2 regions of the Staphylococcus sp. Z5-21 genome follow, and region 2 is predicted to be linked to the other one. Evidence: riboswitches for the same ligand, from Rfam matches in the RefSeq annotation. Region 2 holds a riboswitch; the other holds the start of a gene.

Region 1 (3,434 bases), 280 kb from region 2:
CTGATTGGTGCACAAATTAATCCTTTACCATAGGTCGCCATAAAATTAACAGTGTTGTCATTCATCCATTCCGTAACAGCTACTAAGTCACCTTCATTTTCTCTATTTTCATCATCTACGACTATGATACTTTCACCTTTTTTTAGTGCTTCCAGCGCTGTATCGATACTATCTAATTGCATATGAGCCCTCCTTAAAATCCAAATGCTTTAAGTTTATCTGAAGTTAATTTAGCATTATCATTTTCAATAATTTTTTCAACGTATTTAAATAACATATCCGTTTCTAAATGAACTGGATCACCAACACGCTTTTGATTTAATATCGTTGATTTTCTTGTCTCAGGAATGAGATGTATATCGAATTCTGATTGCTTTAATTGAAATATCGTTAAACTCACACCATCAACTGTAATTGAACCTTGACTAACCATTTGTTTTATCAATGACGTTGACGGTTGTATTGTTACAATTTTAGAATTATCCGATGACTGAATGCGTTTAATTTTCGCTACTTCATCTACATGACCAAGTACAAAATGTCCACCAAATCGACCTTGACCACTCATCGCTCTTTCTAAATTCACTTCAGAAGATTGACTTAATTGATTTAAATACGTTTTATTTTCTGTACCTTTTATAACTTGTACTGAAAAAGTGTGATTATCAAATTCTATTACTGTTAAACATGCTCCGTTAACACTGATTGAATCACCAATATGCATGTCAGTTAAAATCGTTTGACATTCAATTTTCAAGTTAACTACAGACTGTTGTGTTGATATTTTTTTAATTGTACCTATTTCTTCAACAATTCCAGTAAACATGTTTAATCACTTCTTTCGTAATTCTAATTTAAGATTTTGCTCAAGCATTTGTGAATCAACAATTTCAAACTGTGGGACTTCTGACAAATCGATGATTTTATCCGTATGGAAAAATTGATATTTGCCTGAACCACCAATTATTTTCGGGGCATAATATATAATTAGTTTATTTGTATAATTGGATTGAAGAAATTCAGAAGTAACTGTGGGACCTGCTTCTACTAACAATCTGCCTATACCTTTTTCATATAAATTTTTCATAATATTTTCTACTGAACAATTTGTAAGTTGAATAATTTCAACATGTTCAATGTCCGTTACTAAAGCTTCATTTTGTGTATAAATCCAAATCGGCGTATTCGTATTTTTAAAAATGTCTAAATTAAAATCTATGTTACCGTTTTGGGCTAGTATCACTTTAATTGGGTTTTTACCCTCTTCAATTCGAGTCGTATATTGTGGATTATCTGCATTTAACGTGCCACTACCAGTTAGTACCGCATCGTGATGATGTCTTAATTTAAAAACATCTTTTTTCACGAGTTTATTGGTAATCCATTTACTTTCACCAGTATCTGTCGCTTGTTTGCCATCTAAACTACAAGAAACCTTTACTGTTACCATTGGTACAGATTGTCGTTTTGTAATAAAGAAATCTTTATATAAGTTTTCAGCATCAGGTTGATGTCGAAATTCAACATCTATCCCTGCTTCTTGTAAAATATTGTCACCATTGGAAGGTAATGTAGTATCTTTAACTGCATAAACAACACTATTAATGCCTGCCTCAATAATTTTATTGACGCAAGGTGGTGTAGAACCAAAGTGTGTACAGGGTTCTAATGAAATATAAATGGTTCCACCTTTCGCATTGTCTTTTGCCATATCTAGCGCCTGCACTTCTGCATGTTTGTCACCTTTTTTTAAGTGTGCACCTATACCTACGATACGTCCTCGATTCACTACTACTGCACCAACTGGAGGGTTTAAACCTGTTTGTCCCTCAACCATTTGTGCAAGTTGTATAGCATAGTTTAAATATTGACTCATCTCATCACCTCTAAATAATAAAAAAACACCTGAAATGAACATTTCAGGTGTGGGATCTATTGATATAACATTATTAGCAAAAATTAGACACACTTATACATAAATTTTAAATTTATGGTATGCCAAATAGACACTTAAAAAGTGTTGTTTTGTTATACTTCATTCTTTCTCCCATCCAGACTTTACTGTCGGCTCTAGAATCTCACTAGATCAGCCACATTTATACACATAAATGCAGGTCGCAGGCTTAATTTACTGCCGGTTGGGAATTTCACCCTGCCCCGAAAGAATATCTATGAAATTGTTAATTGATGATTGAGTCATGTAACTGAAACTTAGTTACAAAATCATCGTACTACATTTTTTGAGAAATGACAATTCTTATTGCCTAAGTCGGCTTTATTTTTCTGATAATTAATACAATTACATGGAGAAATGAGTCAAAAAACGAACTATTTAAAGCGTCTAATCCCATTTATTAAATAATACGTTAAACACTCACAGATGTTTAAAGCAACAAACCATTAGTGATACTTTAAATCATTTATTTGATTCAAATAAATGATTTATTACACTTACCGCTTGCCTTACAATCATCATGACGCCATTTCTCGATTGATTAATACCATTTGTTAACTGACCTAATGCATACATATTTTTAAGCGTGCCATACCTTGGACTTATAATTTGATTTGTTTCAGCTACAATTTGTATACCACCAAGTGGATGCGCTTGTACTACTTGTCTATTTTCTAAATTCAACACAAGTTGATCATCACTATCAAGATCTGAAAGTTGTGTTTTCGAACCTGTCGCATTAATGACTACATCACTATTTTCTACCGAACCGTCTTGAAATTCTAATTGAAATCTATGTTGACTATGTTTAACAGATTCTAAGCCCTTCTCAATTTTAATTAAGCCATTATTAATGTGTTCAATGAGTAATTGTGCAGTCTGTGGAGGCATTGGATTAGAATTTTCTTTTAAAATACCATGATAATTTGATAAAAAATGTTTTTGGTCAGTACGACTCAAACTATTCCATATCCAATTTAAATTTTCTTTGGCAAGCTCAAGTATACTTTGGAATTTACCTAACTCCTCTGCATGTTCTAAATCGTAAGTTAAATCTATAATCGGATCATTTGTTCTTCGATGCACAAGTGTTTCTACCGGAATTTCATAATGTGCACAGTCTTTCATAAATAACCGCATTGCCTCATCTAATGGCACATTTCCAAAATGTTTCTCTTTAATTTCATTAAAATTTTCAGGAGTTAAATATTTAAATTCAATATCAGGCATCTCACCTCTAACACTCGGTAAGTGACCCTTACGACTTGTAACCGTAATTGGTAAATTAGGATGATGCGCTGTTACATAGCGAATCACATCAAGACTTGCTAGTCCAGTACCAATAATAGAAATTCTATCTGTATCTTTAACATTATCTAACGTATTATATGTAGGATACGGTGTTTGTATATATCCTTTCGTGCCTTTCAATTTGTATGGATCATGATAAGACAACGTGCCTATAGCTAAAAATACTACA
Region 2 (3,434 bases):
AAATAGGGGAATTATCACGCGCATTTAATACAATGAGTTCCGAAATACAGCAACACATTGACGCGTTATCTTCATCTAAAAATATCCGCGATAGTCTAATCAATTCAATGGTAGAAGGCGTATTAGGCTTTAATGATAAAAAAGAAATTATCATTTCAAACAAAATGGCTAATACTACATTGCAAATGTTAGATGATTTTGCTTTAGAAAAACTTGATGAACAAAATGAACTTACATTTAAAAATAAAAAAACGCAATTTGAAGTTTATGAAATTAACACGCGCTATTTTGTAATTATTACAAGTTATATCGAACAAATTCAACCTGATGGTCGTAGTGGTATTGTAGCTATCATTCGTGACATGACTAACGAACATAATATGGACCAAATGAAAAAAGACTTTATTGCGAATGTATCACATGAATTACGCACGCCTATATCTTTACTGCAAGGGTATACAGAATCCATCGTTGATGGTATCGTCACCGAACCTGCAGAAATTCATGAGTCACTTTCAATTGTGTTAGATGAAACAAAACGCTTGAACAGATTAGTGAATGAGTTATTAAATGTTGCTCGTATGGACGCAGAAGGATTAACTGTAGAAAAAGTTGTTCAACCCATTGATCATTTGCTTGATAAGGTGCAACAAAAGTATCAAAAACATGCTAAAGATTTAGGTTTAAATATGAATTTAAGTCCAAATACTCACAATCAGATGTGGTATTATGATTCTGATAGAATTGAACAAGTATTAACCAATCTTATAGACAATGCTTCAAGATATACTGAACCAGGTGACGAAATAAAGATTGAGTATGGAGAAACGCAAACTGAAAATATCCTTTATATTAGTGACACTGGATCAGGCATAGCACCTGAACATTTACAACAAGTATTTGATAGATTCTATAAAGTAGACACTGCTCGTAAAAGAGGTAAACAAGGAACAGGATTAGGATTGTTCATATGTCGCATGATTATACACGAGCATGGTGGTACTATCGATGTTAAAAGTACGCTTGGTAAAGGGACTACATTTATCATCACTTTACCAAAACCTAAAACAAACTGATTTATCTTTAATAATTCTAATCTATTACAAATCCGTTACAAGCGTGGTACTACTACGGCTTGTGACGGATTATTTTCGTTGGTAGCTTGAATTTAATTTTATTTTTAATCATTTTATCACATGTGTAGTACACACAATGGCTAGGCAATGAGTTATTTTAAGCAATTCTATTGTTTTTATCTGACTAATAAGCTATGATAAATTTATAAAATTTAAGAAATTCATCTTCGGGGTAGGGTGCAATTCCCAACCGGCAGTAAATAAAGCCTGCGACCCATTTTATTATATATAATAAAATGGCTGATCTAGTGAAAATCTAGAGCCGACAGTAAAGTCTGGATGGGAGAAGATGGAGGACATGATTTGTTGTGCAATTTATTCCTCCTATTCTATGTAAGATGAATGGAAGGAGACAATTAAATATGCATCAACAAACAAAAAGACTCATTACCATAAGTATGTTGAGTGCGGTGGCTTTCATTTTAATGTTTATAAAATTTCCAATACCATTTTTGCCACCTTATTTAACGTTAGATTTTGGTGATGTTCCCGCGTTATTAGCAACATTTATTTTAGGACCTGTAGCAGGTCTTATTGTAGAATTCATAAAAAATTTACTCAACTTTTTATTTAACATAGGTGATCCAGTTGGACCAGTTGCAAATTTTTTAGCAGCATCTAGCTTTTTATTAACAGCTTATTTTGTAACGAAATATAAAGATAAAATTAAGTCACAAATTGTTGGACTAAGTATTGCGACAGTAGTTATGACAATTGTATTAAGTATACTGAACTATTTCGTTTTACTCCCACTGTATGGCATGATTATGAATCTATCTGACGTTGTTGAAAATGTAAAAATCGTCATCGTATCTGGTGTGATTCCCTTTAATATCATTAAAGGTATTGTCATCTCTATCATATTTATTTTGTTATACAACAGACTAAAAAATGTCTTACCTAAATAAAATTTAATAAAAGAAAGATAGATAAAACGAGCCATTATATATTGATATCACGGCTCGTTTTATCTATCGCTTTAAAAAAATAAAAAGTTAGCAAATGTCACAGTGATGACGTTACTAACATGGTTGTATATAAATACTATTTTGCAATAATAGCATTATTCAAATTTTAATGCATCGCCATCAAATGATTCCTCTTCAATTTTAATTGAATCCGTAGGACAACCATCTAATGCATCTTCCATGTCTTCATATAGTTCTTCTGGCACTTCCGCAGTACCTTGATTATCATCTAGAATAACATATGCAATACCTTCGTCATCATAGTCATAAATATCAGGGGCAGCGGCACCACAAGCACCACATGCAATGCATGTATCCATATCTACAATTGTATATTTAGCCAATTTCTTCGCCTCCTTTGACAAAAATGCTACAATAATTACACAAATATTATTGTAATCACAGTTTATCGTTTTTTCAAATGTTTTCGATTTATAAGATGAGGGAGCGTCTATGTATAATATAATTCATTTTGCATACACAAATGCACATAATTACAAAACCGAAAAAAGTATATTTAATATTATCACAGGGAAAAAGTCTCATCAAACGTTTTTTGACGCCTGTAGTCAACAACTATTGTCATTGTATCATAGCTTACCTAATTTAAAATATCCGTCGTTTGAGCGATATTCTAATAATTTTAACATTGAAACAGCGCAATATCAAAGTATCATTAATCATCCTCGACACACATACGACAGTCTTGTGAACACGTTTAATGCAATTCAATTGTTAACTCAGACACTTTCCAATACTGGCCATGCTATTTATGAATTTATACCGATCACACAACATCGTACTGTGCAAAAACAAGTTAAACAACTATATAAAAAAATAACTGATGAAGATTTAAAATCTCGATTCATCGAAGAACTTACAAACTTATTTCATACGTTATCAGAAAAAAACAATCATGTTTATCTCCATTACTATTTACAAGGTTTTGAAGAAAGCATGTACACTAGACAACAAGTAAGTTTAATTGAATCTGTATCTCAAGAACACTTATATGAATTGGAAATAAGAGATTTAGTTACTTTAATGTATGAAATAGAAGATGATTCACAATATCCTTTATTAAATCAACTTATTATATTACCTGCTTTATTACATAAGACAACATTAACTTATGAAGGTATAAAACAAGGCATGCATTTTGATAAATTAGCAGCTCAACAAAATGTTAAACAAAATACGATACAAGATCATATCTTAGAATTATTTATCAAAGGTTATTTAACAGATTATCATTCATTTTTAATACATAAAACTTATGAACAATTTATTCCACATTACTTGTCAAACCGCAGTGAACGTTTAAGAAACT

The links. Region 2 has a riboswitch for FMN ahead of M1D64_RS06540 (ECF transporter S component). Riboswitches for the same ligand answer to the same signal wherever they lie in the genome.
Region 1: another riboswitch for FMN. It lies ahead of ribD (bifunctional diaminohydroxyphosphoribosylaminopyrimidine deaminase/5-amino-6-(5-phosphoribosylamino)uracil reductase RibD); the one in region 2 lies ahead of M1D64_RS06540 (ECF transporter S component).

Annotation. Positions count from the first base shown of each region.
Region 1 covers NZ_CP096462.1:1,034,541-1,037,974, reverse strand. Annotated here, with positions in the region: gene M1D64_RS05220 (bifunctional 3,4-dihydroxy-2-butanone-4-phosphate synthase/GTP cyclohydrolase II) at 1-182, opposite strand, end outside; gene ribE (riboflavin synthase) at 194-826, opposite strand; gene ribD (bifunctional diaminohydroxyphosphoribosylaminopyrimidine deaminase/5-amino-6-(5-phosphoribosylamino)uracil reductase RibD) at 833-1,876, opposite strand; FMN riboswitch at 2,036-2,169, opposite strand; gene M1D64_RS05205 (FAD/NAD(P)-binding protein) at 2,417-3,434, opposite strand, start outside.
Region 2 covers NZ_CP096462.1:1,313,454-1,316,887, forward strand. Annotated here, with positions in the region: gene M1D64_RS06535 (ATP-binding protein) at 1-1,076, shown strand, start outside; FMN riboswitch at 1,296-1,431, shown strand; gene M1D64_RS06540 (ECF transporter S component) at 1,499-2,044, shown strand; gene M1D64_RS06545 (ferredoxin) at 2,200-2,448, opposite strand; gene M1D64_RS06550 (helix-turn-helix domain-containing protein) at 2,558-3,434, shown strand, end outside.